Regions from separate parts of the Undibacterium sp. TC9W genome, predicted to be linked through region 2. Evidence: riboswitches for the same ligand, from Rfam matches in the RefSeq annotation. Region 2 holds a riboswitch; the other holds the start of a gene.
What was found. Region 2 has a riboswitch for thiamine pyrophosphate ahead of ACO0LN_RS00195 (TonB-dependent siderophore receptor). Riboswitches for the same ligand answer to the same signal wherever they lie in the genome.
Positions count from the first base shown of each region.

Region 1: it holds a riboswitch for thiamine pyrophosphate, as region 2 does, so the genes downstream of both, thiC (phosphomethylpyrimidine synthase ThiC) here and ACO0LN_RS00195 (TonB-dependent siderophore receptor) in region 2, are expected to answer to the same signal.

Region 1 is NZ_JBMPPJ010000004.1:11,223-26,216, forward strand. Features, by position in the region: gene ACO0LN_RS06025 (valine--tRNA ligase) at 1-382, opposite strand, end outside; gene ACO0LN_RS06030 (TonB-dependent receptor plug domain-containing protein) at 608-1,375, shown strand; gene ACO0LN_RS06035 (TonB-dependent receptor domain-containing protein) at 1,368-1,862, shown strand; gene ACO0LN_RS06040 (ABC transporter substrate binding protein) at 2,128-3,324, shown strand; gene ACO0LN_RS06045 (EAL domain-containing protein) at 3,521-8,065, shown strand; gene ACO0LN_RS06050 (tetratricopeptide repeat-containing diguanylate cyclase) at 8,134-10,263, shown strand; TPP riboswitch at 10,335-10,436, shown strand; gene thiC (phosphomethylpyrimidine synthase ThiC) at 10,517-12,430, shown strand; gene thiS (sulfur carrier protein ThiS) at 12,433-12,633, shown strand; gene ACO0LN_RS06065 (endonuclease domain-containing protein) at 12,833-13,192, shown strand; gene ACO0LN_RS06070 (thiazole synthase) at 13,361-14,152, shown strand; gene thiD (bifunctional hydroxymethylpyrimidine kinase/phosphomethylpyrimidine kinase) at 14,174-14,992, shown strand; gene thiE (thiamine phosphate synthase) at 14,989-14,994, shown strand, end outside.
Region 2 is NZ_JBMPPJ010000001.1:33,606-48,599, forward strand. Features, by position in the region: gene ACO0LN_RS00180 (class I SAM-dependent methyltransferase) at 245-1,117, shown strand; gene ACO0LN_RS00185 (Ppx/GppA family phosphatase) at 1,270-2,727, shown strand; gene ACO0LN_RS00190 (hypothetical protein) at 2,800-3,315, opposite strand; gene ACO0LN_RS00195 (TonB-dependent siderophore receptor) at 3,477-5,621, opposite strand; TPP riboswitch at 5,690-5,789, opposite strand; gene ACO0LN_RS00200 (hypothetical protein) at 5,899-6,201, opposite strand; gene ACO0LN_RS00205 (C1 family peptidase) at 7,179-7,961, opposite strand; gene ACO0LN_RS00210 (response regulator) at 8,289-8,951, shown strand; gene ACO0LN_RS00215 (YiiX/YebB-like N1pC/P60 family cysteine hydrolase) at 8,972-10,099, shown strand; gene ACO0LN_RS00220 (FAD-binding oxidoreductase) at 10,153-11,505, opposite strand; gene ACO0LN_RS00225 (ATP-binding protein) at 11,649-13,457, shown strand; gene rarD (EamA family transporter RarD) at 13,532-14,410, opposite strand; gene ACO0LN_RS00235 (cobalamin-binding protein) at 14,493-14,994, opposite strand, start outside.

The DNA of each region.
Region 1 (14,994 bases), on a different contig from region 2:
CGGTGATGGTGGAGCCGGATTTTTCTTTCCATTCCCAGACTTTTTCCAGAAATTTTTCACGGCCCAGATCATGGCGCGAAATCTTTTGTGCATCGAGCTGGCGTTCCACCACGATTTGCGTGGCGATACCGGCATGGTCAGTACCCGGCACCCAGGCCGTATTGTGACCGCGCATGCGGTAGTAGCGCGTCAGGCCATCCATGATGGTCTGGTTGAAGGCGTGGCCCATATGCAGGGTGCCGGTCACATTTGGCGGTGGCAGCTGTATCGAGAACGAGGGTTTGCCTTCATCCATGGTGGCGGCAAAATATCCACGTTTTTCCCACTCGCCACGCCAGGATTGTTCGATTTCTGCGGGCTCAAAAGACTTGGCTAATTCCATAATATGATCTGCGGTGATTGCTAAACCTTTGATTATAAATGAGGAAAGTGCATAAGGCGGTTTTTCCTGCGGATAGCATTTAATAAAATATTTTAAAGACAATAAATATTTTAAATCTTGTCTCTTGTGGGCGGCAAAGCGACAAATGCCATGTTGCCACCATGCATCTGGCTTGTTGTTGCCTGAAAGATTGGATTAAGATGCTTGAAAACCCCTGGGGACATCATGAAAAGCCTGAACAACACGGCATATGCCCTGCATTTTGTCTTGCTGCTGATAGTCCAGCCTCAGCCAGCCAGGGCTGAAGAGCCGAATACGGAAGAAGACCTGGCCCTGGTCTATTGCCACAAATACGGTGACAAGTCTGTCATCAGCGTTGCCACAGGCTCGGCCCTGCCTCTACGCCGCGCACCCGCCGTGGCAACGGTGATTACTGCTGCCGATATAGAAGTAACCGGTGCCACCAGCCTCGATGGTATACTGGAAACTGTACCCGGTTTGCATGTGGGGCGTTCTACCGTCATGAATATGGCTATTTACACCATACGCGGGATGCGCAATACGCTCAGCAATCCCCAGGTACTGGTGCTCATCAATGGCACGCCCGTCATTAATGCCTACACTGGCGACCGTGGTTTGATCTCCGCTGACATGCCGCTGGAAAATGTCGCGAGAATAGAGATTATCCGTGGCCCCGGCTCCGCCCTGTATGGTGCAGATGCTTTTTCAGGCGTCATCAATATCGTCACTAAAACTGCAAAAGAGCAAAACGGTACACGCCTTGGCAGCAGGCTGGGCTCCTTCAACAGCCGGGATGCCTGGGTTTTGCATGGTGGGAAATGGGGTGATATCGAAGTCGCCGCCTCTTTGCAACATAGCCGCACTGCAGGGTCAAAGGAGCTGGTGGAGCGCGATGCCCAGACGGGCTATGACCTGACTGGCGCGCCCAAGTGTGCAACTGGGCCTGAATCTGTTTCGTTATCGGATGTCTGACATCATCAGGGTCAGCAATAATTCTCAGAATGAAAACGGTGGCAGGCAGAGTGGCCGGGGTTTTGAACTGGAAGCCAGCTGGGATGTGAATAAAAATTTTCGCGTGGCAGGTAATCTGGCTTACCAGAGAGCGATTGATGATGCGACGCAAAAAGACCCAGGCCTGACACCGCGCCTTCATGCCTACCTGAGGGCGGACTGGCAGCCTGCATCAGGATGGAGAGTGAATACACAAATCAACCATGTCGCAGACAGGCAGCGGGAACCTGGTGATACCCGCCCGAATGTGAAGGACTACACCACGCTGGATCTGACCATAGGAACAAATAAAAAATATGCGGGCTGGGACTGGGCACTGATAGTGCGCAATCTCTTGAATGCCGATGTACGCGAACCCAGCCCCTACAGTACGCCTTTTATCAATATGCCAAATGATATTCCCATGGGGGGACGTTCGGTCTTATTGCAATTTGGCTATAAATTATAGAAATACCGGACATCTTTTGTCGGGATGCCTGACCGCTTGTCGGGTGAATAAAGCAGGCGCATCAATTTCGATATGGGGGCGTGCGTAAATCTGTTAATGTTGATGGTTAATTCGCAGTATGGGCTGTGGCAGCTTGATAGTTTGTTTGTAAAAAAAACAGCAGTAATAACGGCTGGAATAACTATAGGAATAACAGCAGCAGCGGCAAGCGCTGCAAAAGCAGGACGAAACTGTGTTGAAAATAAAAGAAGGAATAAAACTTTAGATGCTCGAAAAAGGCTGTTCCTATTTCTCTGATATCCATGCTTGCCGCCTCAGTCAAAAAACTGGCGCGAAAGCAGGCTTGCTTAAGCACGCCTGCCAGTTTTTCAATCTTGCCCTGTGCACCTTGTTTTTGCTCGTGTCCCCTGTCATGGCTCAGCAGCCCATACCTTTGTCCATGCTCAAGCCAGACCTGGCCATGCTGCAAAACCAGGTGCCACAAGTGCATACCCATACGCCCGCACTGGCCCAGGATTTACGTCTGGGTTACCGCTATGGCGAACATCTGGTCTTCGCTGATGCCGCTACCCAGGGCCGCCGCCCTGAGGTCAGTACTGGTGGCAGCCTGGCGGTACTGTACCCTGACATGGGTGAACCTTACCGCAGTATTTTTGCCAAAATCATCGAAGGCATAGAAAGCAAGTCACGCATGCCGGTGATCAGCGTGCCGATAAGCGCCAAGCTGGAAACCGCTGACTTGAATGCGCAATTGAAACGTAATGGTGTCAGGGTCGTCATTGCCCTTGGCCGTCAGGGAGTCAAGCTGGCCAGTAGTCTGGACCGCGAGATTGCCGTGGTGGTTGGTGGTGTGCTGAACATCCCGGAAAGCGAGAGTCGCAGCATGACGGGTGTCAGCCTCATGCCCGATCCGGCCTTGTTGTTTACCCGCCTCAAAAGCCTGCTGCCAGGCGTCAAAAGAGTCATCGTTGTGTATGACCCCAAAAACAATGAGTCGCTGATCAAACTGGCGCGCGAAGCAGCGAAGCCGCAGGGGCTGGAGCTGGTGACCTATGAAGCCAAAGACCTTGCCGGTGCGGCCCATCAGTATGAAGTGGCCTTTGCCAGTGCAGACCGGCGCGATGCCTTGTGGCTGCCACAAGATTCAACCACGGTGGAAGAGGGTAGCATCCTGCCGCTGGTCTTGCGTGAGTCATGGAACCGCGGCATCCCTTTCTTTTCCAGCAGTTTTTTGCATGCAAAAAAAGGCGCTTTATTTGCGCTCTATCCAAATAATCTGGAGCTGGGACACAGCCTGGCCATGGCAGCCCATAGTGCCGTGAGCGGAGATGGCCGCAAGTCTGGGGTGTCCTTGTTGCGTGAGGTCCTGGTGGCAGTGAATTTGCGCACAGCCAGCCATATAGGTTTGAACATTGATTATCAAAGCCAGCGTAGTTTTGACTCTATCTTCCCTGAGCCTTGAGTATTGATATTGATTGCCATTGCGGGCTGTCTGCCATGCTACGGCTATGTGAAGAATAAAAAAACGAAGAGAAGTGAAAGAGCCAAGCATGTCATGCATACAAGAGGATGCTGAGATGATCTTGAATATTCTGAGACAGAGTGCTGTTCACCAGCGATGCCAGATGGTGAATGGCCATAAGTAATTTGGTTCAAGTATGAAGTTTTTCAGCAATTACTTTCGCCGCACAGGTTTCAGTCTCCAGCTAACGGTGATCATCACGGCTGCGATTCTGGTGCTGGCCTTGTTTTCTTCCATCATAAATTCATGGCAGGCCAGCCATCGCATGCGCGCTTACTTTGTCGTGCAGGGTCAGCAAGTGGCAGAAAACCTGGCACGTCAAAGCCGCCTGGCCCTGTTGTATCACTCTGCCGATAATGCCAGGGAAGTGGTGACCACCACCCTGGCTTTCCCTGACGTCCTGCAGGTAGAAATTGCCAATGCAGATCACAAGGTACTACTTTCACAAAGCAAACCTGGCATCGTTTTACCACCTTTGCAGACGCAACCGGCCGGGCCTTTGTCCAGTGCCAGGCTGGAACAGGAAAGTGAGCAGGACTGGCGTTTCAGCGCGCCGGTATTTGCAGGTGAGGCAGAAGCCTCGCCTTTTGAAGTACAAGAGAGCAAACCACAATTGTTGGGTTATGTGCATGTGGTGGTCGGCAAAACTACACTGGATAAACTGGTGTCGTCGCTGCTGCTCGGCAATCTCGCCATCACGTTCTCATTTGCCCTGATCCTGCTGGCAGTGATACGCCTGATGTCACGGCAGATGATACGTCCGCTGAACCAGTTGTCAACCCTGATGGGCAGGGCAGAAGCGGGTGAGTCCGGCATGCGTGCCACGCCGCAAGGTTCAAAAGACATCATGGAAATGGCGCATGCCTTCAACCAGATGATGGCCGTGCTGGAAGAGCGCGAGGCTGAGCTCAAGCAATCACGCGACCAGGCTTTGCAAGCTGCCGTCATGAAGGCACAATTTGCTGCCACCGTCAGCCACGAGGTGCGTACCCCCTTGAATGGCGTGGTTGGCATGCTCGATATGCTCAAGGAAATGCGCCTGACCCGTAGCCAGCGCGAATGCGTGGATGTGGCCTGGAATTCTTCCCAGTCCCTGATAGAACTTATTAATGACATCCTGGACTTTTCCAAGATGGAAGCGGGCAAGGTCGAGGTCGAAGAAATCGAATTTGACCTCAATAAACTGGTGGCTGAAGTGCTGGAATTGTTGTCCAAGTCTGCCCAGCAAAAAGGCCTGGAGCTTGCGTATCTGGTTGCCGATGAAGTCCCGCTGCGCATCAAGAGTGATCCCTTGCGTTTGCGCCAGATACTCATGAACCTGATAGGCAATGCCATCAAGTTTACCGAGCATGGTGAAATAGCGGTGCGGGTAGTATTGAGCCAGCACCACGATCAGGCAGACCCTGCTGCCACGTTGAGTTTGCGTTTTGAAGTCAGTGATACTGGCATAGGCATGTCGGCAGATGCCGTCGCTAATGTGTTTGAATCCTTCGCCCAGGCAGACCGTTCAACGACACGCAAATATGGTGGTACCGGTCTGGGCCTGGCTATCTGCAAGCAACTGGTGGCACTCTTGCATGGCGAAATTGGCGTCAGCAGCATGCCGGGTCAGGGCAGTAATTTTTACTTCAGCATGCAATGCAGGGCTGGCAGTGCCAGCAGCATCAGCAGCACTGACAAGCCAGCTCTGGCCAGCACCGAGTTGCAGGGCGAACGCATACTCATCGTTGATCCCAGTGAGATCGTGCGCAGCTTTTTGCTGCAACAACTTTCCCGTCATGGCATGGCATGTCATGCAGTAGCCAGTGGCATGCAGGCCCTGAGCCTGCTGGATCAGGCCGTGAAAGAGGGCGCGCCCCATTCCCTGGTCATCATGGATGTTGCCAGCATGGATGATGATGGCGTGGAACTGGCGCGCCGGCTGCGCAATGATCATCGTTTTAGCGGCATCCACACGCTGGCACTGGACAGGAATGGCTGTGCAGGAGATAGTAATTCCACTGCAGCAGAAATCTGCCTGAGCAAGCCCGTGCATATAGAAAAAATGCTGCAAGCCTTGCGGCATTTATTGCTGACTGAAACACAGGTACAGTCACCAGCCGCGGCAAGCATGGTCAGGCCGCCTGTACCCATGCCAGCCAGGGACATGGAAGTGGCGCGTCACCCTGCACAGGGTGGCCAGGTGGAGTGGCGCGTGCTGGTGGTTGAAGATAATCGCACCAACCAGATGGTGGCGGCGGGCATGCTGTCACTGTCCGCCTGCCATTGCGAATTTGCCGGGAATGGCAAGGAAGCCGTCGAAGCTGCACGCCGCAACCGCTATGACCTGATACTCATGGATTGCAGCATGCCGGAAATGGATGGTTATGAAGCCACCGTCAGGATACGCAGTTATGAAGATGGTCTGGGCAGGCGCACACCTATCGTGGCGATGACGGCCAATACCCAACGCGGCGATGCTGAAAAATGCCTGGCGATAGGCATGGATGATTATCTGGCCAAACCTATCACCCTGGTCGAGTTGCGTCAGAAACTGGAACGCTGGCTTACCCGTGGCGGTGCGGCAGGACGTGCCTTACCGTCAGATGGACAATTGCAGCCGCTTGATGGTCAGCCACTTGACCGCGCGGTGTTTGACAAGTTGCGCGATATCCTGGGGCCAGGTTTGCAGCAGACAGTATCCCTGTTCCTGGAAGATACTCCTGTCTATCTGGAACAATTGAACCAGGGCCTGCAGCAAGACGATGCTGAAATGGTGCGCGCCATGGCACATTCGATCAAAGGCAGCAGTGGTAACCTGGGGGCCTGCAATCTTTTGCAGTTTGCCAAGGAAGTTGAGCAACTGGCGCTGGAAAGGCATTTGTCAGAAATTCCGCCGCTACTGAGCAGCCTGCATCAGGCCTACGAAGCAGTGGCGTATGAACTGAGCAATGAGGTATTCCTGGAAGGCCATGAAGCAGTCAACCCTGGCCGACATGTTGCCAAAGTGCTCGTGGTCGATGATGACCGCAGTACCCGCAGCACGCTGCGTCATACCCTGCAAAGAGATGGCTTCAAGGTTGAAGAGGCGGCAGATGGTTCACAAGCCTTGCTGATGCTCAAACGCATGCGTCCTGATGTCATTCTCATGGATGCCGTCATGCCTGTCATGGACGGTTTTACCGCCTGCAGCCTGATACAGGAAATGCCGCGTGGCCGCAGCATACCGGTGTTGATGATTACTGCTCTCGAAGACAATAGTTCGGTAGAAAGAGCCTTTGCTGCCGGTGCCTGCGACTACATTCCCAAACCCATCCATTTTGCCGTGCTGTCGCAACGCGTGCGCCGTATCATAGAAGCCAACCAGGCAGAAAAACGCATACGTCACCTGGCTTTCAACGATGTGCTGACTGGCTTGCCCAACCGCACGCAATTCCTCGATCAACTGGGGCGCAGGCTGGCCATGGCCAAGGAAAATGTCGAGTCAGTGGCAATACTTTTTCTTGATCTGGACAGGTTCAAGAACGTCAACGACACGCTCGGCCACGATGTCGGTGACCGCCTGCTGATTGCCGTGGCCCAGCGCATACGCCGCAGTGTGCGCAATGCCGATTGCGTGGCACGCCTGGGTGGTGATGAGTTTACGGTGATACTCAGTGAACTGGCCGACCCTGCTGCTGCCGCATCGGCTGCACAAAATATTTGCCGCACCCTGGCCAAACCTTTCCAGATTGATAGCCATGATATTTTTGTGACCGCCAGCATAGGTATTTCTGTCTATCCCAGCGATGGCATGGACGTAGGCACCCTGGTCAAGCATGCAGATACAGCCATGTACCGCGCCAAGAAAACCAATACCGACTTCCAGTTTTTTGAAGCGGCGATGGAACATTCGATTTCTGAACGGGTACGTCTGGAAAACGACCTGCGTCGCGCACTCGAGCGCAATGAACTGGCGGTGTTTTATCAGCCGCAGGCACGCATGGACAACGGCGAAATTATCGGTGCCGAGGCACTCGTGCGCTGGTTCCATCCTACCCGTGGCATGGTCTCGCCATTGGAATTTATCCCTATGGCAGAAGAAACCGGCCTCATCATTGCACTCGGCGAATGGGTGTTGCGTACCGCCTGCGCGCAGATGCGCAACTGGATGGACAAGGGCATGGGGCATCTGCGGGTTGCGGTGAACCTGTCTGTCAGCCAGTTGCTGCAAAAAGATTTTGCCAATACCGTGGAGCAGGTCTTGTTCGATACCAGCTTGCCAGCGAAAATGCTGGAGCTCGAAATTACCGAAAGCACGCTGATGGAGCATGCGCAAGATACCCTGGCGATACTGGACCGTTTGCGCAGCCTGGGTGTCAGGCTGACCATTGATGACTTTGGTACTGGCTATTCATCTTTGTCTTATCTTAAACGCTTCCCGGTGGATATCATCAAGATAGACCGGTCCTTCGTGCGTGATATTCCGGGTGATGCCGACGATGCAGCCATCGTCACCGGCATCATCGCCCTGGCACACAGCCTGCGGCTGGAGGTGGTAGCCGAAGGGGTAGAAACCCGCGAACAGCTGGAGTTTTTTCGCGCCCAGTCCTGCGATATCCTGCAAGGCTTCTATCTGAGTAAGCCGATTCCGGCGCAGCAACTGGAAGATGAAATATTATCGCAAGTGGGCAACGTATTCCTGGACCAGACAGGTAAATAAAAGTGGGGTGAAATAGCCCCAGCCTGAAAAAAATGAACAGAGACACGGACAGAACAATGAGGGCTTGCATGACGCAGCTTCAACTACCTAAATGGCAAACCAGGCTGATGCCGGGTTTGCTGGTTATTGCCTTGCTATGCGTGAACAGTACTGCACATGCCCAGGCCAGGCCTGATTTTTCTGAGATAGAAGTCATCCATACCCTGTCTGACCGTGACAATACGGCGGCCCTCAAGCAACTGCAAGAATACAAAGACCGCCTCGGCAAAGATGCCGACTATGTCTTGCGTGCTGAGGTTTTAAAGACATTGATAGGCATCTTGTATGACGCAGGCAAGATCAAGGAGGCTGATGCTGCCAATGCAGAGTTGCTGCAACTGGCAAGGGCACAAAAAGACAATGACATGATCAATATGGCGCTGATAGGCGAAGCCTTTCAGATGCTGGATCAGGGCAAGTTCGCCATGGCGCTGGTGAAACTCAATGATATACAGCAAAGCCTGCGTGATTCAAAAAATGCAGAAGTGCTCATGCGTTTGAATATCGCCTTTGGCATGGTGCAACTGGCGATAGGCAATTTTGATAAATCCCTGCCCTATTTTCTTGAAGCATTGAAGCTGGCTGACCAGGTACCACGCCGCAGCGCACAGGCCAAACTGTACCGCATGGAATCCATTGCCAGACTCTACCTGAATATGCATAATGCAGAGAAGGCGCTGGAAACCACCAATGAGGCCCTGGCAATGTTGCCCGGCATAGACTCGCCCAAAATCACTTCTTCGCTGCAAATGACACGTGGCCTGGCCCTGATAGACCTGGGGCGTCATGATGAAGCACTCGAGGCCTACAAGACCGTCTTGCAGATAGCCACCGATGCCGGCATGCCTGCCGTAGCCGCCACAGCACTCGGCAATATTGCCGATTATTACCTGCATGTACGCAAATTTACTGAGGCTGAACGCGCCGCCAGGTTCTCACTGGAAAAAGCCCAGGCCGTGAATGATCCTTTTGCGATCGCTATTGCCAAGGCGAATATCGGGTTTGCACTGGCAGGGCAAAAAAAATTCGCCCAGGGCATAGGCTACATCAATGAAGCCAAGAAGTTTTTCATGGAAACCGGCTCCAAGTCGGATGTGGAAAACCTGCTCAGTGAAATCGGCAATATGTATGAAGCCGCCGATATGTATAAAGAGGCACTGGCGACGGTGCGCGAGCAACAAAAACTCAGCGATGAATTATTCCGCTCTGACCGGGCGCGTGCTGTAGCCACTTTACAAGAGCAATTCAATGCCCAGCAAAGGCAAAAACAGATAGAACTGCTGGCGCGTGAAAACCAGCTCAAGGATGCCGATATCAAAAACCGGCAACTGCAGCAAGTTGTGCTGATGCTGGCTGCAGTCATCATGGTGATGGTGGGGGTGGTGGTTTTCTTCCTGTACCGGCGAGTGCGCAAGACCAATGAAAAACTGCGTGAAGTCAATGAGCAACTCGAATTTCATGCGGTGCGTGATCCTCTCACAGGTTTGTATAACCGCCGCTCTTTTGTCGATATGATGAAGGGCAGGGCCATCTTGCCTGAGGGTGAAAGGCGTGAAGATGCGCTTGATAACCCTGATTGCCTGATACTCATGGACATCGACCACTTCAAGAATATCAATGACAGCTTTGGTCATGCCACTGGCGACGCCGTACTGATAGAAGTGGCACGCCGTTTGCGCAGTACCGTACGTGACAGTGACATGGTGTTGCGCTGGGGTGGTGAAGAATTCCTGATTTATTCGCCACGCTCGAACCCTGTACAGCTTAAGGGACTGGTTGAACGCATCTTGCGCAGCATAGGTGAAGAAAATATTCAGGCTGATGGTGCCAGTGTCCCTGTCACCCTGACTGCCGGTTTCATCAGCCTGCCATTTTCCGGTTTGCCAGAAGTCATCTGCAATTGGGAAAAAGCCCTGCAAATTGCTGACATGGCCTTATATCTGGGCAAGGTCAATGGCCGCAACCGCGCCTATGGCGTCAGCAGATTATTGATCGCCTATGAAGAAGCCTTGCCCGTACTCGATCATGATCTGTCGGCTGCGATCAAGGCTGGCATGGTCGAGTTGATAGAGGTGCATGGACCGGTAAAACTGCCAGAAGGCAATCTTGTTGCGTCGGCAACGGTATCTGATGAAGAACTGGCCAGCACCATCAAATAAAGCACCTGAGTTTAAAAAAGTCGTATAATCTGCCGTCGTCGCGGTTCTGGATTTGTTTCTGGAACCCGAAGAAAAAATGCTAGGGGTCCTGCCATCAATCTTGTTGGCGGGTGAGAAATACCCTCGAACCTGATCTGGATAATGCCAGCGAAGGGAAGCTGCCAAAGACTTCTTGCCACGCGCCTTCAGCGTGCACATTTTGATTTTGGAAACTCCTTTGCTGGCTCCATGCCAACAAAGCAAAGGAGCCAAAATGAACGCCAACCCGCAATTCTTGTCCGCTACCGCCACGGTAGATGAGGCAGCCATACAGCCACTGCCGAATTCACGCAAGACTTATATACAGGGCAGCCGACCCGATATCCGCGTACCCATGCGCGAAATCAGTCAGTCAGATACACCAGCCATGTTTGGTTCGGAAAAAAATCCGCCTATCTATGTGTATGACACCTCCGGTCCCTATACCGACCCTGCAGTAAAAATCGATATCCGCTCTGGCCTGGCATCCGTACGCGGTGCCTGGATAGCCGAGCGCAATGATACTGAAGAACTGGCAGGTCCTACATCAGAATACGGCATCGCCCGTCTGCATGATCCCAAGCTGGCAGAGCTACGCTTCAACCTCAAACGCCTGCCGCGCCGCGCACTGGCAGGCAAAAATGTCTCGCAAATGCACTATGCGCGCCAGGGCATCATCACGCCAGAAATGGAATTTGTTTCCATACGCGAAAACCTGCGCAGGAAAGAATACCTGGAAAACCTGAAAGCCTCAGGCCCTATGGGTAGCAAGCTGGCAGAAGTCATGGGTCGCCAGCATCCGGGTCAGTCTTTTGGTGCTGCAATCCCTGCAGAAATCACGCCAGAATTCGTGCGTTCAGAAATCGCCCGTGGCCGTGCGATTATCCCGGCAAATATCAATCATCCTGAAATCGAGCCCATGATCATAGGCCGTAATTTCCTGGTCAAGATCAATGCCAATATCGGCAATTCTGCGGTGACATCTTCCATCGGTGAAGAAGTCGAAAAAATGACCTGGGCAATACGCTGGGGTGGCGACAATGTCATGGACCTTTCCACCGGCAAGCACATCCACGAAACCCGCGAATGGATCATCCGCAATTCCCCCGTACCTATTGGCACAGTGCCCATCTATCAGGCACTGGAAAAAGTGAATGGCAAGGCAGAAGACCTGACCTGGGAAATCTTCCGCGATACACTGATTGAGCAAGCTGAGCAAGGCGTAGATTACTTCACCATCCACGCAGGTGTACGCCTGCAATATGTGCCAATGACCGCCAAGCGTTTGACTGGCATCGTCTCGCGTGGTGGTTCCATCATGGCGAAATGGTGTTTGGCGCATCACAAAGAAAGCTTCCTGTACGAGCATTTTGAAGATATCTGCGAAATCATGAAAGCCTATGACGTGTCCTTCAGCCTTGGTGACGGTCTGCGTCCAGGCTCTATCTATGATGCCAATGATGAAGCGCAGTTAGGTGAATTGAAAACCCTGGGCGAACTGACACAGATCGCCTGGAAGCATGATGTGCAAGTCATGATAGAAGGCCCTGGCCATGTGCCCATGCACCTCATCAAAGAAAACATGGACCTGCAACTTGAGCAATGCCATGAAGCGCCTTTCTATACCCTGGGCCCTTTGACGACGGATATCGCCCCTGGCTATGACCATATCACTTCCGGCATAGGTGCAGCCCAGATAGGCTGGTATGGCACTGCCATGCTGTGTTATGTGACACCCAAAGAACATCTGGGTTTGCCTAACAAGGTCGATGTCAAGGACGGCATCATCACTTACAAGATTGCTGCTCATGCAGCCGACCTGGCAAAAGGCCATCCCGGTGCGCAGATACGTGACAATGCTTTGTCGAAGGCACGCTTTGAATTCCGCTGGGAAGACCAGTTCAACATTGGCCTAGACCCCGACAAGGCACGTGAATTCCATGATGAAACCCTGCCCAAGGATTCTGCCAAGGTCGCCCATTTCTGCTCCATGTGCGGCCCGCATTTCTGCTCGATGAAGATCACACAGGAGGTGCGAGACTATGCCAATGCACAAGGTATCAGCGAAATCCAGGCCTTGAAGCAGGGCATGGAAGTCAAGGCAGTTGAGTTCATCAAATCCGGCGCGGAAATCTACAAGAAACAATAGCCATGGTAGAGATACAGCTCAATGGAGAGAAGCGGCAACTGGTGAGTCCGCTGCTGGGTGACTTGATTGCGGAATTGAACCTGTCACAGCAGGCGATTGCGGTGGCAGTGAACAGGCAGATTATTCCGAAGTCGCAATGGGCCGAACATCAATTGCGAGTCGATGACAAGGTTGATGTGGTGAGGGCGATTGGCGGAGGTTGATTTTTTTAACTCCTTCCCTTTCAAGAGGAGATTTTTGCGCCACAAATTTCTAAGCCGCTTGCAAGCGGTGCGGTGGAAGGTTGGGATGGGGATGGGTTCCGGTCGTAAAATTCTTACATTATTTGCGATGGAACCCCATCCCCACCCTAACCCTCCCCTTGAAGGGGAGGGGATATAGTAAATCTAAGCTGATCGGAATATGAAAAACGCCGCCAACGAAAATTTAATCAAAACAGCAAAGGTCTTGCGTAAAAACATGACCGACGCTGAGAAAAAATTATGGCAAGGCTTGCGCAGTGAGCAGTTAGGTGCAAAGTTTAGACGGCAATATCCATATCAGCATTTTGTACTGGACTTTGTGTGTCTGGAAAAGCGTCTGGTGATTGAAGTTGATGGTGGACAGCACGCTGAAGCACAGGCCTATGACATGCATAGAACTGAAGTGCTGAAGAAGGCAGGGTTTACTGTCTTACGCTTTTGGAATAATCAGGTACTGAGTGAGGCTAATGCTGTGATGGAAGAAATTTGGCGGCATGTGAATCAAGAAAAGCATAAATAAGACTGAGGACGTTCCCTCCCCTTCAAGGGGAGGGCTAGGGTGGGGATGGGTTTCGGTCGATTCAGCGACACCAGCATTTGCTAACGAACCCCATCCCCATCCCAGCCTTCCCCTTGAAGGGGAAGGAGTCAATAGCTAATCAATATTCTAGAATTGGGAGATGGAGCAATGAACACAGAAAACACTCAAGGCTTAAGCATAGCCGGAAAAACCTACCGCTCCCGCTTGCTGGTTGGTAGCGGTAAATACAAAGACCTGGAACAAACCCGCCTGGCAACAGAAGCCAGCGGAGCCGATATCATCACGGTAGCGATCCGTCGTGTGAACATAGGACAAGACCCGAATGCACCGAGCTTGCTGGACGTAGTACCACCAAGCAAATACACCATACTGCCAAACTCAGCCGGTTGCTACAACGCTGAAGATGCGGTGTATACCTTGCAACTCGGACGCGAATTATTGGGCGGCCACAAGCTGTGCAAGCTGGAGGTACTGGGCGATGAGAAAACCCTGTTCCCGAATATGCCCGAGACCCTGAAGGCTGCCAAGACTTTGGTGCAGGATGGTTTCGATGTCATGGTGTATTGCAGCGATGATCCTATACAGGCGCGCATGCTGGAAGACATAGGCTGCGTTGCCATCATGCCGCTGGCTTCATTGATAGGTTCAGGCATGGGTATATTGAATCCATGGAATCTGTCGCTGATTATCGAACAGTCCAAAGTACCGGTACTGGTGGATGCCGGCGTAGGTACTGCATCGGATGCAGCGATAGCCATGGAGCTCGGTTGCGATGGCGTGTTGATGAACACCGCCATCGCAGGTGCCAAAGACCCGGTACGCATGGCGCGCGCCATGGGCCTGGCGGTCGAAGCCGGGCGAGAAGCTTTTCTGGCAGGACGCATGCCACGCAAGTTTGCAGCATCGCCTTCGTCTCCTATGGCTGGCCGCATAGTCTGATATTCGTTTGATGATCGTTTGATGAAAACAACTACGCGCCCCTGTGTGCTGGTATTTGCGGGGCATGATCCCAGCGGTGGTGCTGGCATACAGGCAGACATAGAAGCGATCGCTGCGCAGGGTGCACATGCCCTGCCGGTGATTACTGCATTGACCGTGCAAGACAATGATCATGCCTATGCCGTGCATGCCGTTGATGTGCAAATCATTTTGCAGCAAGCAATGACCCTGGTGGCAAAAATGCCGGTCAAGGTCGTCAAGCTGGGCATCGTCGCACATAAAAAAAATGCGACGGCGATTGCCAGTTTTATCCAGAAGATGAAACTGCAAGAGCCTGATTTGCAAGTCATCGTTGATACTGTATTGGGCAGCGGGCATGGTGATAGTCTTTCTCTCGATAACCCGGTAGGGGCGATTGAGCCTTTACTGAAAGTCGCAACCCTGATCACTCCGAATCTGCCTGAACTGAAACGCCTGTCACCACATTGTATGGATATGCAGGCACAGGTAGAAAACCTCATGCAAACCTGTGAGGCGGATGTCTTGTTGAAAGGTGGGCATGCAACAGAAGCGCAGGTTAAGAATATCTGGTTCCAGCATGGACAATGGCAGACTGCACAAGAATGGTTATGGCCGCGTTTGCCTGGTGAATTCCACGGCAGTGGCTGCACCCTGGCATCGGCGATAGCCGGGCAACTGGCAATTGGCGCCAGCTTGCCTGTGGCGTTGCTACAGGCGCAAAGCTATACCCAGCAGAGTTTGCAACATGCGTATGCGATTGCCGCTGGGCAGCTCATTCCGGCACGTCAGCCAGTTCCGACTACAAGAAAGAAATCATGAAT
Region 2 (14,994 bases):
GTTTGCCCTTATTATTTGCCCTAATTGTTTGCCATGATGCATGCTTGCCCTTTGATAATTGCGTAATTGACACAGACTGTGTCATCCATGCTTTTGAGGGGGAAATTTCTCTGAAAGACTGTTAAGGTAAATTACGACCTGATTTGACATCGACTGTGTATGACGAAAGCCTGTTTTTTTTGTCGGGTAAGTGCTTATGCCTTATCATGCTGGACCTTATGTTAGTGCACGATGAATGAAAGCCATGAAAAAGAAAACTGCCAGTATCGCCCCTGCGGATAAGTCGGAAAAGCATGAAATACGCCCTGGCCAGTCGCTGGAGTTGCTCAAGGAGCTGCACATCCTCACGCGTGATGGCAAGATGAACCAGGATAGCCGCCGCAAGCTCAAGCAGGTTTATCATCTGTACCAATTCATAGAGCCTCTATTGCAGAAATTGCAGCAAGACCATGCCGATATCAGTCTGGTGGATCATGGTGCGGGCAAGTCTTATCTGGGCTTCATCCTGTATGACCTGTTCTTCAAATCTGAGCAGGCGCAAAGCAAGGCCAGGATTTATGGCATAGAAACACGTGATGAACTGGTGCGGCGCTCCACCGAACTGGCACAGCGCCTGGATTTTCCGGGCATGTCTTTTTTGAATTTATCTGTTGCCGATTCGATTACTTCATCGGCTCTGCCAGAAAAAATCGATATTGTCACGGCCTTGCATGCCTGCGATACAGCGACAGATGATGCAATACAGTTTGCCCTCAAGAAGAAGGCCCAGTTCATGGTACTGGTACCTTGTTGTCAGGCAGAAGTCGCGGCAGAGTTGCGCAAGTCCAAGGGTGATGCAGTAAAAAATAACCCTTTGTCAGAAATGTGGCGTCACCCCATACACACGCGCGAGTTCGGTAGCCAGATCACCAATGTACTGCGTTGTTTGCAACTTGAGGCGCATGGTTATCAGGTCAGGGTCACAGAACTGGTAGGATGGGAGCATTCAATGAAAAACGAGCTCATCGTGGCAGAATACAAGGGCTTGCCAGCCAAACGGCCAGCAGAACGTCTGGCTGAAGTGCTGAAGACCACAGGGCTGGAAGCCATGCAGAGAAGATTTTTTGTACAGTCTTGAGCAATTTGTGGCACTCAGACCACCGCAGTTTATCAAGGTCACTGTATGGTCATAAAAAATGATTAATATCATTTATGCTTATTCTGTAATTCACCTGTTTTTTCGGTGCGTTTTTTGATTGTCATATTCACACTCAGTAAAGGATAGAAAACATGCTGGCCGCCGTTGATCTGGGTTCCAACAGTTTTCGCATGCACATTGCCAGGCATGAAGGCGATGTCATCAAAGTCATCAAGAGCGCGCGCGACCCGATACGTCTTGCAGCGGGCCTGGATAAAAATGGCAACCTGACGCCAGATGCTATGCAGAAGGCGATTAATTGCCTGGCGCGCTTTCGTGAAATTCTGAATGCCTATCCGGTAGAAAGCGTCAGGGTGGTCGCTACCAATACCATACGCATCGCAAAAAACGCCGCGCAATTATTGCCGCTGGCCGAGGCTGCCATAGGTTGCCCGATTGAGGTAATTTCTGGTGAAGAAGAAGGGCGTCTGATCTATATCGGTGTATCGAATGCCGTGGCAGTGCCAGGCGAGCGTCGCCTGGTCCTTGACATCGGTGGTGGCTCGACTGAGGTGATACTCGGGCATGGGCATGAGATTTTGAAGGTCGAATCCTTCAGCATAGGTACGGTCAAGCATAGTGCCAGTTTCTTCCCTGACGGACGTTTGACGGATGCCGCATTTGAAGCTGCCATTCTGTCGGCCCGCTCGATGTTTGAAGATGCGGCGCCACCTTACCAGCCACAACACTGGCGCAAGGCTTACGGCTCATCAGGTACCATGCGGGCGATTTCTGATGCCATCAGTAAAGGTGGCCTCGGTGATGGCAGCCTGACTCTGAAGAGCCTGAATGCACTCAAACAATATTGCGTCCAATGCGGGCAGATAGATCAACTGGAGTTAAGCGGCATCAAGCCTGAGCGAGTCGCGATGGTAGTGGGTGGGCTGGCCATACTGATAGGCTTGATGACAGAATTTAATATCAGTGTCTTGCTGCCTATAGAAGCAGGTTTGCGCATGGGGGTGATGTGGGATTTGTACCTGCGCGCCACCAGGCGCGACCGCCGTGAAGTTGCCGTCGAATCCTTTGCGAATTTATTCCGTACTGATATGTCGCGGGCGAACCGCGTCGCAGACATGGTCAAGTCCCTGTATTTGCAATTGAAACCTGCTGGCGACACCTATGTGCGCTTATTGCAATGGAGTGCAACCCTGCATGAAGTCGGCATGGCGATCTCGCATACCGGTTATCACAAGCACGGCGCTTACATGATAGAGAATGCCGACATGGCGGGCTTTACCACACGTGAGCAAAGAGTGATGAGCAAGCTCATCCTCAGTCAGAAAGGCAATCTGCGCAAGGTCGGTGATGGTCTGGCTGACCAGGATTTTGCCAAGGCGGTGTTGGCACTGCGTCTGGCAGTGATGCTCATGCATTCACGCGCTGAAATTGATTTTGAAGATGTGCGCCTGAAAATGAAGGGCAGGGTTGAGCTTGAAATGAAACGCGACTGGGTCAGTGTCCACCCCACAGTGGCTTACTGGCTGCAAAAAGAAATTGAAGCCTGGCGTGAGATAGGCATAGATTTTCTGGTCAGGGCGAACGTGTAATTTTCCTGCGTACTGCTTACCACTCCTTGCCCTCACGAATTGTATCTGGCAAGCTGGGGTAAGCAAATGCAATCAAATGCAATCCGCCACCATGATGGACCTGAACACGCTACCCAGGCGCTTGCCTGATTTGTTATAGGCCTCGAAAAGTATCGTGCCACCAAATTTGTTGGCTTTACTGCCTGCACCACCGACCATATCGTAATAATGCACCTTGCTCACTTCCTTTAGGAGGAATGAAACGAGCGGTTTTTCTCCGGCATACGGGTCTTGTTGCAATTTATGGATATGAATGAGGGCGGTCTCTGCTTCATTGAGCTTGCCAAAAGCGTCTGAGTACGGATCTGTCTCATAGTCCAGTGCAGGTGATATCAGATACTCTTTCATCTTGATATCCTGATTGGCGGGCTTACCATCAATTTTCCCTGCCAGCTTGCCATCTGCCAGTTTGTCTATCTGTATTTCAAACTGGTGCTTGCCATTCCCAAAATCAGGGAAATTGGCGCGGCATTTTAATACTTCATCTGCGCTTGCAAGACTGGCGAGCAGACTGCCTGCGATCACAAAAATATACTTGAAGGTATTCATCATGTCCTTACTCATAGGTTTGCCTGAATGCGGGCTATAAGGATGACATAGTCTGTATCTAATGCCACGTATAGACTGAAAAGTATTGAATGGCAGTACTGCGGGCAATTAAAAAGCGATGCCAGATAAGCTGACATCGCTTTTCAAAGGATCATGCCGTATTAGAAATCAAATTGTGCTGATACTTTATAAGTGCGCGGCGCACCTGGGAATAAATAACCACCCAGAGATTGGGTCACATCACGCCAGTAAAACTTGTCCAGTGCATTGTCGATGTTAAAGCGCAGGGTAGTGGTCGTATTGCCGATTTGCGTTACATAGCGGGCCCCCAGATTGACAACGTGATAGCCAGGCACGGTAACGCTATTGTCCGGGCTGAAGGCCTTGCTGCTGGCGTATTGCCAGCTTGCATTCACATTCAAACCCTTGACTTCAGCTATCGCATAATCTGCATAGACTGTCGATTTAAAGCGTGGCACATTCATGACGCGCTTGTCATCGAGGCTGCTGATGCCAGTGTTTTGCTGTTTGGCATCCAGTGCAGTGATGCTTGCACCCAGATTCAGTTGCGATGTCAGCTTGCCCTGGGCAGAGAGCTCCAGGCCAGTATGCAGGGCTTCACCATTGCTGACATAGGTATTGCTGCTATTGGTATATTCCAGCGGCTTCTTGATGCGGAAGATGGCTGCAGACAAGCTCAGGTCACGTTGCACATCGGCCTTCACGCCAAATTCAATTTGTGTGGATTTGCCGGGGTTCAGCATCTGGCTGGCATTGCTGGTGCCGAATGGCGCGATGCCGCCATGTTCCAGGCCCTGGGCAAAACTACCATACATAGAAACTTGCTGTACTGGTTTGAACACCAGCGCAGCCGTCGATAGAAACTTGTTCTGGTCATAGCCCGGATTATCAAGTTGCGTGCGCGAGATGTTCAGATGACGCAGACCCAGATGCAGTTTCAGATTGTCTTGCAGACTGATAATGTCTTGTACAAATGCTGACCATTCCTTGTCAGTACGGCGCAGCAAAGCCGGGCCGGTTTTATTTGCAGATGGCATTACGCTGACAGGACGGAACAAATTGCTGCTGCCCGCATAGTCATACACATAGTCACCAAAATAATCTTTACGCTGTGAATTGCTGAGGCCAACAGCCAGCTCATGCTGCATGCCAGCCACATTGAGTTTGCCATTCAGCAGCGCTTGCGTGCCCCACAGTGATTTGGATTCGTTCACGCTTTGATAGTCGTACACATCATAGTCACCATTCGCGCAATAGCCCGGATACAGATTGGCTGCACCACAGCCATAAGGGAAGGCGGTGTAGTCATCGCGCTTGAATTCATGTTTGTTGGCTGAGACACTGGCGCGCCAGTCTGCATTAATCTGATATTCAAAACGCAGGCCAAGATTGCTGTTGCGGGTATCTACCGGTCTTGCCCACGGTTGCGCATTGAGCATCAGGTCCGCAGGAACACCCCGTGGTAAATCAGTGCCATTAAATAATTGAAAGCCCGGCACTGACAATTGTGATTTGTGCTGGTAGTCAGCATCGATTTGCAACAGAGCTTGTGGTGTGATGTGCCAGTCAAATGCGGCAGAGACAAATTGGCGGTTACCATCGGCGCCTTTGACATAAGAGCGCAGGCGTTCCCCCGCTGCATTGATGCGAAAGCCAAATTGCTTGTCACTGGAATTATCACTGATGTCCGCTGCGCCATATACAGTGCCGCGTTCACTGATTTCAAATGTGGCAGAGCGAACTGCATAGCTGGCAGGGCGTTTGGTCACATAATTAATGATGCCGCCTGGCGTACCAAAACCAGCCTGGAAGCCTGCTATACCCTTGAGTATTTCTACACGCTCCTTGTTTTCCAAAGGAATGGAAGCATCACCAGGAATCGCAAAACCGTCCTTGCGGTAGCTGCTGGAATTATCCAGGGCAAAACCACGTATGGAGAATTGCTCGGCATAACCGATGGCGTTATACGCATCATTGACACTGGCGTCATATTTCATCGCATCGGTAGTCTGGCGTATGCGCAGGTCTTGCATCTGTGCCGTGCTAAAGGCATTGACTGAGTTAGGCGTATCCAGCAGTGCCCCATCAATAAAACCGGTGACTTTGCTGCGCTCCACCTTGTTTTCTGTACCTTTGCTGCCAGTGATGGTCACTTCAGGCAGGGATTTGTCGTTTCCTGCGGTGCTCTGGGCATGCGCAGATGACAGCAACAGGCAAGCCTGGGCAATCGAGAAGGCAATGGCGGTGGGGCGTAAAAAGTATGGGCGTACAGTAAAGTCAGACATGATGTGCTCTTGGTTTGCTTTTAATGCGTTGTGGATGACAGCGCGGGAGCAAACAAAGAAGCAGGAGGGACCGGGACTTTGCGCTTCCCTTCGCTGGCATTATCCAGATCAGGTAGAAGGGACTCTCTCACCCGGAAATGATTATCCCCAGGACCCCTAGCGTTGAGACTAGTTTAACACGAAACCGATGCGGCTTTATTTTGACTTTACGAACGCTGTCGCATTTGAGTGAAAAGCGACAGCGCGCCATTCTCATTGCAAACTCAGATTATTGAGTTTAACGAAAGCCTGCGACCATTTTTTTGTTACCTTCAACATAGATTGCGTTGAAGAACAACAAGCTTTTGTTTTTTTCCTTGTATGTTGCAACAAGTTCGTTGATCGTCTTATCTTCTGATAATTCGACCAGTTCCAGAGGGATAATTTCCTCAGCAAGCGAAACTTCATGCAGTACCACATTGTTAAATGGCTCATTGCCAGCATGATAAGAAAAAAGCTTGACGTTGTTGGCTTGTTCAGAAAAATTGATGGCAGTTTGCTGGGCCAGTAAAGTTTTTGTTCCACTGATTTGTGCGTCCATGATGGTCTCCTTATTTGGTTGTATTAAATGCGTCGAGCAATGTTTTGAGATAGGCTTTGTTCGACTGGGTTTTTTTCAATTCAGCATCAAGGTTTTTCCAGACATCGTCATTGCTGATGTTGGCAGGCATGTTGCTGTCCAGTGCTTTCAATATTTTTTTCGCACCAGCGATGTCACCATTCAAGTACATCTCTCTGAGTTTTTTTCTCAATGTGTAGATTTGATTAAAGTCATCCGCAGTGGCATCAAGCACCAGATTGGCACTATCTTTTTCATTTTTTTCTGCGCTGACCGCGTCTTGACCGGCCTTGTTGGCTACTGCAATAACTGCCTCATGCAGCGTTCCAGCATTAAACAGGCTGACCAGGTCAATTTCTGCTTGTTCCAGCGAATATTCTTCAACGCTGAGAAGGGCAAGTTTTTTATAGATGTCAGCACTGATGTTGGCACGAGATGCCCGCATCTGTGCCACCAGCGTACCGTAGGTTTTATCTGCAAAGAAATTTTTGTCGATTGACAGTCTTGAACCTTTGACGCCTGTCAGCAAGGCGGTCAGATTCTTACGAGCCCTTTCGGCACCGGTCAATGTGGCAGCAGTGGACAAGGCCAGTTCAAGTATGTCTGCGCCAACCTCTGTCTGGGCACGGTTTTCAAACATGCTTCTTTCAAATGCAGAGTAATTGACTTCGATTTCCCTGCGTATACTCAAGACGATGCGATTACGGATAATTTTTGCTGCTGAGGCGTCTTTTTCTCCAATCGCTTTCTGATAAGCAGTGATATCTGTTTCTTTTTGTTTCGACGTATACCCGGTTTTAGTTATTGCTTCGATCGGTGCCGGGGCTTCGATTTTTTTGATTGGTATAGAGCAGGCTTGTAAAAGCAAAATCACAAATACCCCGGCCAGGTATTTGCTATAGTTTGGAATTGACATGATGTTCTCCCGGAAGATTTTATTGTGTAAATGCAGGGGGACTTCAAACTTCGACCAAGCGCAAAGTCCACATGTCGTCGGCCAGATTTCTGTCCGTGACATAGGAGTAGGGGATATAAAAATAGCCTTTGTCTCCCCAGTCGGTGCCCCACGAATTTTGTGCAATGAAGCATTGTGTGGCATCGTCATAGCCGACAGCCATGACGGCATGACCACCGATGGTTTTCTCGCCGCCATTTGGCAGGTTCAGTTTGCCGGTTTTTCTGACTTCTTCACTCCGCAAACTCTCATAGGCAGTGAATCCAAAAACAAAAGGATATTGATCTGCAAGACAAGCCTTGAATTGGCTTAGTGACTGTGTCAGGCGCTCGTATTGTATTGACTGGTAATTTTTTGCTTTGTCATAGCATTCTTTGTCTGGCGCGAGGGAAAACTTACTGACGTCATATGGCCAGTTGGTCTCTGGGCAAACACCTTCACTGGCGATCGTTTTAAATCCATCCCGGATGTATTCACCGCTATCTGAGCCTTGTGTTCCCTCCAGCAGGCGACCGTTGTAATAAATAAATAAACGCGAGGGCTGGAAAGCAAATTCTCGCTTTTCCCTCAGTTGACAAAAGTAGTGCGCGCTGGCAATGGCATTTGCCGTGCACGAGCCCAGATTGCCTTGAGATACTACAGGTGGGCAAAGTGGGCGCAAATCTACTGCGGCCGGCAAATTGTTGAGCAATTCGAATGATGCCGAATAGCTACGATCCCGGATATCTGGTAAATCTGGCTTCCATCCAAAAAAATACTTGATTTCCATGTTGGTATTGGCAGGCATGATAAGTCCTTCTTTCGTTGCGGAGTTTATTTTCAGAAACCAAATCTTCATGTCTGAACTTGCGTATTCATCAGCCTTGCTTGCATCGACATTATTGATATTTTTGCTTTCTGTATTGCCAATATTAGAAGCTGAGTTATGGAAGGAAAATCACTAAAAATGGGGAGGGCGTTGCGCTGCTGAAAAGCTTAGGATGCACCGTACCGGATTAATTTCGACTGGTTCTTTTTTGCGTCATGACGGAAGTCAAGTCTGTGTCATTATTTTTGAATAGCTTTCCCATTTTTTGATAGTGACTTTTGCAGGGAAATAAAGTAATTTTCTGATATGAATAAATTGACATCAAAAATTGACGTTGCTCTGGTGGAAGATGATGCGGCTACGCGGGAACGTTTTTGTGCGTCAATTGCAGCCTCTGAATATTTGCGACTGGTTCATGCAGCTGTATGCGGCAACGATATGTTGAATTGGCTTAAAGACCATCATGCGGATGTTTTGCTTAGTGATTTGGGATTGCCGGATATCAGCGGTATTGACGTCATCCGTTACTGTGCAATCCGGCATCCTGCAACTGACATTATGGTGATTAGCATGTTTGAAGATGAGTCACATGTGCTTGCCAGTATTGAAGCGGGTGCATCCGGGTATTTACTGAAGGATGCAATGGATGATGATATTGAAAAGCAGATCATGTTGCTGAGTTCTGGTGGTGCACCTATGACACCGGTGATTGCCCGTCTGGTATTGCGTAAATTTCGGAAAGAACCCGCCCCTGCCGTTGATGTTCCTCCAGGCGGGGCATTGACCTCACGTGAATTGGAGGTCTTGAATTATATTTCGCGAGGATTTAAATATGCAGAGGTAGCACGTTTGCATGAAGTATCGATACATACCGTGCATACACACATTAAAAATATCTATGTGAAATTGGCAGTGCATTCCAAAAGTGAAGCTGTGTATGAAGCAAACAAATTAGGCTTGTTGAAATAAACTAATGTATCGGAGGTTCCATGTTTTCAAATATAAATGAACTCTCACCCTCGCCAGATAAACTGCAAACCGGCGATCTTCTGTTCCCCAGGACACCAGACTCAAAAATTCCCTTGGCCCCATCTTTCAATGCTGATTTTCTCCAGTTTAAGAGTTTGAATGATGAATCACAGATATTAGCGAATGTGAAAGAGCGAATCTGGACTGTAGATGGCGCTGGAGATGGGGACGCAAAGCAATTCTTTTTGCTGGAAAAATTTTATGGCGATTCTTTATATGACATGCCGGAAAACAAATTACTGCATGAGGCCTTTAAGGTCAAAGACGCCATCAGTTCTTTCTTGCCGGATTTTTTTAACATCTTTGGATTTGATGCAAACAGTACGTTGGATGATTTTCTGAAAAATCCATTGGTCATGTTATTTCGCGCTGGTTTGGGCGGCCCGGACAATGAATTTAGCCTGGGTAATTTTGATGGGCATCTTGGGCCATATTATATTGGTCATGTTGCCATGGCTGTACGGCGTGATCAGCAGGTGTTTGTGATTGAGGCGAACGCCTCAGATTTTAGCCATTACCGTGTTTCTTTGCACCCGTATGATGATGCAGCTGAATTAAGCCAGGAGATTGCATGGCCGACGGGTGCAGGCATCGAGCGCTTGCGTTCCTGGCGCAATCAGAAACTCGCAAGGGGAAACTATATCTGGGCCGCTAGACCAAAAGATGCAGGTCAGGAGCTGTCACTTGAAATGAAGCAAATGGTCGAGGCACAAGCCAAATTAATGTTGGGCAGACCTTACGATATGTTTGACACCAAGACCTTGGGCGATGATGATCGCATTTATTGTAGTGAGTTTATTTTCAGAGCATTCAAGTTAGGTGCAAATATAGATGTTACTGATCAGGCGACATGGCAATGGGTAGTTGATCGCTTGTTGGACTTATCCGATATGCATGGCCCAAGCAAGGCCCTTTTATCTGAGGTATTAACGCATGCATTGAGCTTGGCAGGCATACAGCTATCGCATCCATTCCCGTGGATGACTCCAAAGATGCTTTATCATAGCCAAGTGCTCGACACTAGCCACCACAGGCCGCCTAACTTCCCAACTGGTAAAGCGGGACCGGGAAACTTTCCCTACGCCTGATGTGTTGATGATAAAAAAGAGGCCATCCAGTTTTTTCTGGACAGCCTCTTTTTTTAAAGGTATGCGTTTAAAAAATCATTGTTCAATTTGCGATTCGGGTTATGCGCTGCAATTACAGAAGTCAGGGATGCATGATTGGGATAGGCTTCCTGAAACAGCGCCCGGTCTGCGGCACGATAGTATGGAAGGTAATAGCTACCGCCCGCCGCGATTGCGAGTTGTATAGCCTTGTTAAAGCAGCTTATGGCAGATGGATCTGGTGCGCCACCTGAGACTTTCACATTTAAATCAACAGCCACACATACCATGCTCTCTTTTGGGCAGTATGAAAGAATTGTCGTATGATCGGTTTTCTCTGGTTGAACTATCCTTAGCGTCGTGCTCAAGACTGACACTGTATTTGTTTCCTGGTACAAGGATTTTAATTTTTTCACAAAAGGCAGGAATTCACGCAATGGGACAAAATATTCCTGGAGCATGTCAGTTTCATTGACGCCTTTATGCAGGACAAAGGAAATGGCAGAGCGCATCCAGTTCATGCGACTTTTAATTGTGTGGTCGCCAGGGTAAATTGCTTTGACCAGTTGCCATAATTTGGAACGTGCGCCTGCGCTTTGGCGCGAAACAGCCCATGCCTTACTGGTAAATTCGCCCGTGGCCCATTTTTCAATATCAAGTTTTTCATTGCTTGCGGCGCTTTGCAGGGTGTTGACATAATCAACGCTGAGTACCTCGTCATAAAGCTCATCTGGATCAAAGGACAGCCATGCATAGTGCATGTCCGGCCAGGTGCTGGTATTGTCTCTGTCAACGATCTTTTTCTGATAATCCTCCAGGCTGATTAATTTTGCATCCTGGCGTAATAGATCATTTCTCCCTACATGCAGCGTCGCCTCAAGAATGACTGCGCAACTACCATAGCCGCCAAGCACTGCTCTGCATAGCTCGTCTGCTGGCGTCACTGTTGTGATATCTCCATTCGGCAATAAAAGTTTCAAACTTTTGACGGTGGAAGATAATGGTCCTTTTCTGGCATCGCGGCCATGGCAGTTGACACTCAGTGAACCACCGACTGAAAAACCTGGTGACGATTGATGTACTAATGGAGCCAAACCAAATTGGTTTAAGTGATGATGGACTTCAGACCAGGTCGCACCAGCCTCTACTGTGACAGTGTTATCCGTCGTGTTTATTTCGGTAATTCTGTTCATTAACTCAGTGATCAGCATCGCACCATTACTGCATGTCGCTTGCCCACCCTGACTGTGACGTGAACCTGCGATTGATAATTTCTGTGTGTCATCATGATCAGTCAGATAAGTTTTCATTTCATCTTGATCTGCGATGATGGGCATGGCTGAAATCGACGTTGCATTAAGTCCGGTAAGGTCATGAATGGTGATCATAGTGCCTCTAGGTATATTTGAGTGTCATAATACTAACGCAGCATAGGGAATTTCATTGCTTAAATTATACTGACATAGTTTAATGACATTAGTCTATAAGTTGTTTTATTTAAAATAAATCACCTGAATTAGGGATGGTCATAATGGCCTTGTTGCAAAAGTGCTTCATTTCCGTCGGGATATTTTTTGTGCTTATGCTGGCTGACGGCCGTTTTGCACAAGCGCAAGTATTACGCCTTGATCATGCAAGTCTTTTGGATACCAATTCAGGCGTGCAGCTTGGCATCGTTGCATTGCCTGACTCCTGGAATGTATACAAGCCCATGCGTGCTGGCGTGATGCGTTATTCGTTCACATTTGTACTAAGGCAGCAAGTTGCACAGACCTATGCAATCTTTCTTCCACGGGCAGGTAATCGTATAAGGGTCGAGGTCAACGGCGTGACGGTCGGTAGCAAGGGAGAACTTGACGATCAGCGTAAAGACTTTGTGCATGCCCCGCATATGTTCAGTATTGCAAATGCTGTTTTGAATATTGGTGAAAATAAAATGTTTGTGACGGTCGCTGGTGAAGTAGCACGCTATGCTGGCTTGTCTGAAGTATGGATAGGTCCATTAAAGGATATCAGCCCCATGTTCGAGCAAAGAGTGACCTGGCAAGTTGGTGGATCTCTTGCCACGATCAGTATTTGTCTGTTTTTGTCCTTGATCTTTTGCGGTTTTGGCTGGGCTGCGGGATCCCGTGCGTACATCGTTTTTGGTTTGTCGGCCTTACTTTGGGGGTTTCGTACTACCTACGCACTGACCACAGAACCGATGTTGCCGTATAAATGGTGGGGGTGGGCAATAGACATGGCTTACGGTGGTGCCGTCGCTTGTCTGATCTTCAGTACCGTCAACATATTGAGAATGAAGTCAGTCTGGACTGTAAGAAGCATATGGCTTTTTGCGGTGATAACAGTATTGCTGACATTTTCCTATAGTTTTGGCGAAAGTTATCTGGCACGCAAGGTATGGTTATTTGTGATGTTGTTGTATGTATTTTTAACGACTATCTTGCTGTTTGCCAAATGGAGGAAAAAAACCAGCTTTCAAAATAACTTGTTGCTTGGTGCTGCAGTTATTGCACTGTCTTTTGGTATTTATGACCATATTGCTGTTGTACATATGAAGCATGGCTATCAGACATTTGCGTTGGCAAGATTTTCCATTCTCTTTTTCATGTTGGCGATGAGTGTCATCATGGCTATGCGCTTTACACGCTCGGTACAGGCCACAAGACGTAGTCTTCTGCGCACGCGAAATAATCTCAAGAAAGCCCTGAGTAAGCTCGAGCGGGCAAATGCAGAGAAGAAGGAAGGGCAAATCAAAGAGGCATTAATACTTGAACGGCAACGTATCATGCGTGATATGCACGATGGGTTCGGCTCGCAACTGGCTGGTATGTTAAATCATGTTCGCACTCAAATCATGCAACCAGCTATCATGGAGCAAAAAGTCAGGGAGTTGATTGATGAGCTAAGGTTGACTATTGATGCGCTGGAGCCAATGGAGGGTGATCTGGGGAGTGTTTTGGGTGCATTACGCTATCGTCTCGAACACCGTTTTAACGGTGCCGGAATAGAATTGGTCTGGGAGATTGGTGAGCTACCGACAATACAGGAAATGAATCCGGTTAAAGTTCAGCATGTGCAAAGAATTATTCTTGAGGCATTTACCAACATCATTAAACACGCTCAGGCTACTCAGGTGACAGTGAGCACTAAAGTCAATGCTGACTCAATTTCAGTCATCATTCAAGATAATGGAATTGGTTTTGACTTGGCAATTCCTTCAAAAGGTCGTGGTTTGAGCAACATTCGTAACAGAGCGTCTGAGTGTGGTATGCAATTGCAGATTCTGTCTTCATCGGGTGGGTGTTCACTTATCCTGATTTTACCAATTGCTGCATGATGAGCATTTGCCTGCTATTGAACTTTCCATTTCGCACTGACTCACAAAAAATAATTTGATGTTTTCTTAGGCGTTCATATTTTTTGTTGATTGAAATTGCGCCACAAACCTTCAGCCGAATAGACGACCAGCGCTGCCCAAATGGCGATAAAGCCAGCCAGTTTGTTGGAGTCGAAAGGCTCGTGATATAGCCACACGCCGAGCAATAATTGCACCAGCGGCGAGATGTATTGCAGTAATCCCAATGTCGTCATCGGTATGCGCCTTGCGCCTGCCGCAAAGAGTAACAGGGGAATGGCAGTGATAGGGCCGCTGATGAGCAGCAGCATCTTGATATCCACACTGCTGGCGATGAAGCTGTTTTGTCCTTGTGCAGTAAGCCAGCATAGCCAGCCAAACGCAAATGGAAAGAGCAGGGCGGTTTCCAGTGACAAGCCTTCCAGCGCACCCAGGGCAGAGGTCTTGCGCAGCAAGCCATAAGTGCCAAAGGTAGTTGCCAGTACCAGGCCTATCCATGGCAGGTGACCAGTCTGTACGGTCAGCCAGGCGACGCCGACAGCAGCCAGGGCTACTGACAGCCATTGACCAGGGCGCAGTTTCTCACGCAGCAATACTGAGCCTATGAGGATATTGACTAGGGGTGTGATGAAATAGCCGAGGCTGGCATCAACGATATGACCATGATTGACGGCCCAGATATAGACGAACCAGTTGGCCGATAAAAGTACGGCGCTGAGGGCAAAGCCGGCTATCAGTTTTGGTTGCCTGATTGCTGTGCTGACCCAGGCCCATTGCTTGCGCCAGGTCAGAACGCCAACCAGGAATAGCAATGACCACAGCATTCGGTTCAGCAGGATTTCCAGCGCAGGGACGTCGTGCAGGGTCTTGAAATAAATAGGGAACAGGCCCCAGAGGAAATACGCGGAGCCTGCAAACAAAATACCTTGGCGCATGAGTTGCAATCAATCTGTAAGGCTTGCGGCAGCAAGCAAGACAAACATTATCGCTTGAAAAGAAATTGTTTGCTGCCAGCGCTTATTTGCTTCTTGCTGCGGCCAGATGTTTACAAAGTGCTTCGGTGCCATCGAGTATGCGTGGCCCCGCGCGATTCAGCCAGTCACCTTTGACTGTGTAGAAGTTGTTTTTCTTTACGGCTGTCAGTATCGGGTATTGCTTCCAGTCTGCCATGCTGTCGATATTTTCACCGCTGCTGAAGATGACATCAGGGTTCGCCGCCAGCACTGCTTCATTGGTGATGGTGGAGCTTAACTCTTTGAGCTGGCCAAACACATTTTTGCCGCCGCACAGACGTATGGAGTCAGACACCATATGCGTGTCATTGATGGTCATTAAAGGCCTGCGTATCATTTGATAATACACGCTGACCGGCGCTGCCCCGGCTGGCAATTGATAAGTCTTGCGCAGATTGTCGAGACGCTGCCTGAATTTTTGGGCATTGGCTTTACCAGTACTTTCAGTACCAGCCAGTGTCGCCAGTCTTTCTATCGAAGTTGCCACCATTTCAAAATTATGGGGC